Regions from separate parts of the Pseudoalteromonas sp. HF66 genome, predicted to be linked through region 2. Evidence: predicted binding sites of a transcription regulator. Region 2 holds the regulator's gene; the other holds the start of a gene.
The links. The regulator FliA, encoded in region 2, starts transcription of late flagellar genes. The targets are predictions, from matches to a motif close to CTAAAGNTNNNNNNNNNNNNGCCGATA.

Region 1 (3,430 bases), on a different contig from region 2:
TTGCTGCTCTGATTTTTTAGTTATTTTGTCTTTCTTTTTTAGGCATTAATAATTACGTTCAACGATATAGCTAGCAAGGCTTGCCAGTTCGCTGGTGTCGTAATCAATTGCCTCAAGAGCTTGATGAGCTTGAGCCAGTAAGTCTTGTGCTTTTTGCTTTGCACCTGCCATTCCCAATAAAGCAGGGTAAGTTGCTTTATTGGCGGCAATATCTGAACCTTGTGGCTTACCTAATGTTTCAGTATCAGCTTCTACATCTAGGATATCGTCTTGTACCTGAAAAGCCAGACCTATTGCTTGGCCGAATAAGTTCAACTGCTTTAGAGTATGTTCATCGCAGCTATTAGCACTTAATGCACCAAGTGTAATTGCACAGTTTAATAAGGCGCCCGTTTTTAACTGATGAATACGCTCTAGCTGAGACACGCTAATTTCTTTATCAGTCGCTTCTATATCCAGTGCCTGTCCACCTACCATACCTTCAATACCTGAGGCTTTGCTTAACGAGGCTATCATTTTTACCTGCTGGCTCGCAGGAACTGAAAATCGGTGGTTGGCGATTAAATCAAATGCTAGTGTTTGTAATGCATCACCAGCGAGTATTGCTTGCGCTTCACCATAGACAATATGACAGGTGGGACGACCACGTCTTAAGTCATCGTCATCCATTGCAGGTAGGTCATCATGGACTAATGAGTAGCTATGAATACATTCAATGGCAGCAGCAAGAATATCGAGATCGGCCTTGTTAGCACCCATCATTCGGCCCGTCGCATATACAAGGTAAGGACGTAAGCGCTTACCACCATTTAAAACACCATAATGAGTAGCTTCTTTAATGTTCTTTTCGGTATTAAGTGGCTGTGCGAAATAGCGATTTAAATGTGCCTCAACGTCTTCTCGAGCGCGTTGTAATTGTTCTTTTAGTTGCACTTAATTAGTCCAAGTTTGAATCAAAATTGCTAAGAGGAGCTTGGCTATCGTTACCCATTAAGATGGCAACTTTTTGTTCGGCTTGTTGCAACTTACCAGATGAAGCATTCGCCAGCGCAATACCACGTTCAAATTGTTTTAGTGATTGTTCTAAAGACAATTCACCTTGCTCCATTTGTGCAACTATTTGAGATAATTCATCCAGCGCTTCTTCAAAGCTTAAGTTTTCTGGTTTCTTTGTTGCCATTGTGGCCTCGATAGCTGTTAGAAAGTGAGGCCAATTTTAGGGGGAATGCTAAACTAGGTCAAAGAATGATGTGTTTTTTTACGCATAATCCATTTTCAATATGTTATTTTTACGCTTTTACATACAGCTTAAACTTGTAGCTTAAAAATCTTACATTAAAATATAATTAATTCATTTAATGATTTAAGTATTTCAATTGCTTGCCGATAAGCAGTTAATAATAAAAATTTGATGCCTGAGGGTGTCGTGTAATTGTTCCTCTGGAGGGGTATGTGGATTTAGCAACCATAATAGGTATTCTTGGTGCCATAGGCTTAATTGCTATGTCGATGGTGTTAAGTAGTGACGGCCAAGTTGCAATGTTTTACAACACGCCTTCGGTGGTCATTGTATTTGGTGGTTCGATTTTTATCGTGTTATCGAATTTCACCATGGGGCAATTTTTGGGCATAGGTAAAGTGGCTGCTAAAGCCTTTATGTTCAAAATCGAATCTCCAGAAGAATTAATTGAAAAAGCAGTAGAGTTAGCTGACTCAGCACGTAAAGGTGGTTTTCTAGCATTAGAAGAAGCCGAAATCCCCAACGGTTTTATGCGTAAAGGGGTGGATATGTTAGTGGATGGTCATGATGCTGATGTTGTTCGTGCCACTCTGCAAAAAGATATTTCTCTCACCGCTAATCGTCATGAACTTGGCGCAGGCTTATTCAAGTCACTTGCTGATATTGCCCCTGCGATGGGTATGATCGGTACGCTAATAGGTCTGGTTGCTATGCTATCAAACATGGATGACCCGAAAGCAATCGGCCCTGCGATGGCGGTTGCACTTTTAACAACATTATATGGTGCTTTCTTAGCAAACGTTGTAGCAATTCCTATTCAGGTAAAGCTAGAACTACGTAAAGATGAAGAAGCTCTTAACCAACGCTTAATTCTCGATGCAGTACTAGGTATTCAAGATGGCCAAAATCCGAAAGTCATTGAAGGTATATTGAAAAATTACCTAGCTGAATCAAAACGTAAAGTTGATACCGAGGAGTAGGGCATGTCCGATCAAGAGTGCAAATGTCCACCACCAGGTTTACCAGCCTGGATGGGAACCTTCGCAGATTTAATGTCATTATTAATGTGCTTCTTTGTACTCTTACTTGCTTTCTCGGAAATGGATGTACTGAAGTTTAAGCAAATTGCTGGTTCAATGAAGTTTGCATTTGGTGTGCAAAACAAAATTGAAGTAAAAGATATTCCAAAAGGGACCTCGGTAATAGCAATGGAGTTTACCCCTGGTAAACCTGAACCTACCCCTATCGAAACGATTCAACAACAAACTGTAGAAATGACTCAGCAAATGCTTGAGTTTCAAGCTGGTGATGAAAGCTCTGCCGGTGGTCGTCAAGAGCAACGTGGTAATAAGCGTGGTGGTGAATCGCAAAGTACGGCTCAGCAACAAGCATTGGAGCAGTCAATTTCTGCGGCTGACCAAGAACAGACTAATGAGCTTGTGAAGAAAATTGCCCAGCAGCTTGAACAGCAAATTATGGATGGTGCGATTGAACTTGAGTCATTAGGTCAACAAATTATTATTCGCATCCGTGAGAATGGCTCATTCCCATCTGGCAGCGCCTTTTTACAGCCTAAGTTTAAGCCTATTATTCGTGATATTGCGACACTATTAAAAGATGTGCCGGGTGAAATAACCGTGTCAGGACATACTGACGACTTCCAAGTATCAAATGAGCTTTATACTAATAATTGGGATTTATCTTCAAAACGTGCAGTTGCCGTTGCAAGCGAAATGGAAAAAGCCCCTGGTTTTGATAAATCTCGTATGATGGTTGTAGGTCACGCAGAAACTAGGCCTCTTGTACCGAATGTGACTGATGAAGATCGCAAGCGGAATCGTCGTGTCGAAATATCTATCATGCAAGGTAAAGCTCACGAATCTGACCCTATTGATGTAAGACAATAAATCAATTAAAGTGAAACTTCATTAACACATGTAATGGAGTATAAAAATGAAAAAAGTTGATAAGTACAGCTATATGCCAGGTAATGGCGGCGGTGGCGATGACAATGATGATGGTAAAACGCAAGGTGAGTAACTTTGCCTCATTGGATTGATTCTGTCATTGTGACATTAGATCATAGCTGGGTGTTCATTCTGAGCCCGGCTATTTTTGTATTTTATCTTCGTAAAGATTGGCCCGCACTTTACTTTGCTGTTATCACGGCAGCCTTCTTCTTGTTCGGAA
Region 2 (3,430 bases):
CAACAAGATATGGCGCGCCGTGATCCAACACGCGCTTGTATGATTGATCGTTTAGCTGGTATGGGGATTGAGCGTGATGTTGCTGAGCAAATGGCGTGTTTTATTCCTGATGATGTATCTCGCCAACAAGCATGGCAAGCGCTGCTGCAAATGGTTGAAAACCAAATGCATACAACTAACAACGAAATCCTACGCCAAGGTGGAGTTTTTGCACTAGTTGGTCCAACGGGCGTTGGTAAAACAACCACAGTTGCGAAATTAGCAGCACTTGGAGCACAAAAATATGGTGCTGATAAAGTTGCACTGATCACCACTGATACATACAGAATTGGTGCCTACGAACAATTGGCTACTTATGGTCGTATTATTGGTTGTGGTGTAAAGCAAGTAAAAGATGCGAATGAATTAGCTGAAGTGTTATACCATTTACGTAATAAGCGTCTAGTATTAATAGACACTGCGGGTATGAGCCAACGAGATTTACGCTTAACTGAACAATTAAACACCTTAATGCGTAATCAGCGTGTTGATATTCGTAGTTATTTAGTATTAAGTGCTACAGCGCAGATAAATGTGTTGCAAGAAACCGTAAGACACTTTAAAAAGGTTCACCTAAGTGGCTGTATCTTCACTAAATTGGATGAATCTTTAAGTTTAGGTGAGATTATTAGCATAGCGATTCAAAATCGTCTGCCAATAGGGTATCTTACTAACGGTCAGCGCGTTCCTGAGGATATTCGCGTAGCGAATGCTGAAAAACTAGTGAAAAAAGCTGAACAATTGTATTTAAAACGAGCAAAAGCACAACATTCAAGACGTCAAGCAGTAGCGTCGAACACAGTAGGGATGTATGATTAACACAGTATTAGATCAAGCAAGCGGCCTGCGCAAAATGAATCAAAATAATAATAGTGGCGTTAAAGTTATCGCTGTTACTGGCGGTAAAGGTGGAGTGGGTAAAACCAACGTCTCACTCAACACCGCAATCGCATTAGGCCAGCAAGGAAATCGTGTATTAGTATTAGATGCCGATTTAGGTTTGGCAAACTGTGACGTGATGCTTGGCCTTCGTGTTGAACGTAACTTATCTCATGTTTTGTCGGGCGAGTGTGAGCTTGATGAAATTCTCGTCGAAGGCCCTGCAGGAATCAAAATTGTACCAGCAACGTCTGGTTCTCAAAGTATGGTTGAATTATCGCCATCTGAGCATGCAGGTCTTATACGTGCATTTAGCGAGTTAAACACTGAGTTTGATATTTTAATTGTTGATACCGCCGCAGGTATTTCAGACATGGTATTAAGCTTTTCTCGTGCAGCCCAAGACGTTGTTGTAGTTGTATGTGATGAACCCACCTCAATTACTGATGCTTACGCACTTATAAAAGTACTTAGCCGTGAGCATGGCGTATATAAATTTAAAATTGTTGCCAATATGGTGCGCAGTTTGCGTGAAGGGCAAGAATTATTTGCTAAACTTTCAAAAGTAACGGATCGTTTTTTAGATGTTTCGATGGAGTTAGTTGCAACCATTCCTTATGACGAGAACATGCGTAAGTCTACGCGCCGTCAAAAAGTAATCGTTGAATTATTCCCGAATTCACCAGCAGCGGTGGCGTTTAAAACATTAGCAACAAAAGCAGTTAAATGGCCGATCCCTAATCAACCGTCTGGCCATTTAGAATTTTTTATTGAAAAACTAGTAAACGGCTAACTATGACAACATCGGTGAATAAAGCGATGGGATATCAATCAGCACAAAATTTAAATGCGATTGTTGAAAAACATGCCTCTTTAGTGAAAAAAGTGGCGTGCCATCTAATTGCTCGTTTACCTGCCAGTGTGCAACTCGATGACTTAATTCAATCAGGCATGATAGGCCTGATTGAAGCGTCAAAAAACTTTGATGCTAGCAAAGGTGCTAGTTTTGAAACCTTCGCTGGTATTCGTATTCGTGGTGCTATGCTGGATGAAATTCGCCGAGGTGACTGGGCTCCACGTTCAGTTCACCGAAATGCCCGCCTAGTGGCAGAAACCATTGCCGAATTAGAGAGCACGTTAAATCGTGAACCAAAAGACACTGAAGTAGCTGAAAAACTTGATATTACACTGGATGAGTACCATCATATTCTACATGATGTAAATTCTAGTAAAGTATTAGGCATTGAAGACTTAGGCGTGGATGAAGATGTCATCACACCAGTAGGTCAGGATTTAGGACTAGACAAACCGTTTAATAACGTTAAAAATGAGCGGTTTAACCAGTCTCTATTAACGGCTATCCAATCGTTACCAGAAAGAGATGCTCTCGTTTTGTCTTTGTACTACAACGACGAAATGAACTTAAAAGAAATAGGACACATACTCGATGTTAGCGAGTCGCGTGTGAGTCAAATACATGGTCAGGCGATGATTAAGCTCAAAGCAAAAATCAATGACTGGATTAATTAGTAGTAAGTAAATAAAGGTTCAAACCTCACCGGAGGATGTTTTGGATAAAAACATGAAAATTCTTGTTGTTGATGATTTTTCTACAATGAGACGTATCATTAAAAATCTATTAAGGGATTTAGGTTTTACCAATGTGCAGGAAGCTGACGACGGTTCAACAGCATTGCCAATGCTACAAAATCAAGAATTTGATTTTGTTGTAACAGATTGGAACATGCCTGGTATGCAAGGTATTGATTTGTTACGCGCAATTCGTGCTGATGATAGCCTTAAGCATATTCCTGTGTTAATGGTGACAGCTGAAGCGAAAAAAGAACAAATTGTTGCTGCTGCTCAAGCAGGTGTTAATGGCTATATCGTTAAACCATTCACTGCTGCGACACTTAAAACCAAATTGGAAAAAGTGTTTGAACGTTTAGGTTAATCTAAGGGGAGAGGCTTATGTCAGCACTTGCTGCGCCTCAAATAAGTTTAGAGCAAGCTCGTCAACTTGTTGAGTATCTTGAAAATGGTGAACAAGAAAAAGCTGATAAGCTAATTCTTGATGCTGCGTCAAAAGAGCAATCAGAGTTGTTTGCTGAAGTCGGTAAATTGACGCGTCAACTTCATGAAGCGTTAAAAAACTTTGACCTAGATACTCGTCTCGCTGATTTAACTACCGACGCTATCCCAGATGCTAAGCAGCGCTTAAATTATGTTATGGAAATGACAGAAAGTGCCGCCAATAAAACTATGGATGCAGTTGAAGCAAGTTTACCGATAGCGCAACAACTTGCTGATGAAATTGCTGCAATTAAGCCTACTTGGGATCGTTTAATGAACCGAGAAATTGAACTCGGTGAATTTAAATCGTTATGTCATAGCCTAGATAAGTTCATGAATAACTCGCACACAAAAACCGATGAGCTTCAAGGCTTGATGACCAATGTGCTGATGGCGCAGGATTATCAAGATTTAACTGGACAAGTTATTCGTCGTGTCA

Region 1: pomA (flagellar motor protein PomA) is a predicted target of FliA. The motif match lies at 1,363-1,389, and genes of this name have one in related genera.

Annotation. Positions count from the first base shown of each region.
Region 1 covers NZ_JAATOU010000006.1:6,766-10,195, reverse strand. The annotation lists gene ispA ((2E,6E)-farnesyl diphosphate synthase) at 46-933, opposite strand; gene xseB (exodeoxyribonuclease VII small subunit) at 938-1,180, opposite strand; gene pomA (flagellar motor protein PomA) at 1,453-2,220, shown strand; gene HCZ11_RS07785 (flagellar motor protein MotB) at 2,224-3,147, shown strand; gene HCZ11_RS07780 (hypothetical protein) at 3,283-3,430, shown strand, end outside.
Region 2 covers NZ_JAATOU010000004.1:150,527-153,956, forward strand. The annotation lists gene flhF (flagellar biosynthesis protein FlhF) at 1-858, shown strand, start outside; gene HCZ11_RS06285 (MinD/ParA family protein) at 851-1,711, shown strand; gene HCZ11_RS06290 (RNA polymerase sigma factor FliA) at 1,738-2,448, shown strand; gene cheY (chemotaxis response regulator CheY) at 2,489-2,872, shown strand; gene HCZ11_RS06300 (protein phosphatase CheZ) at 2,890-3,430, shown strand, end outside.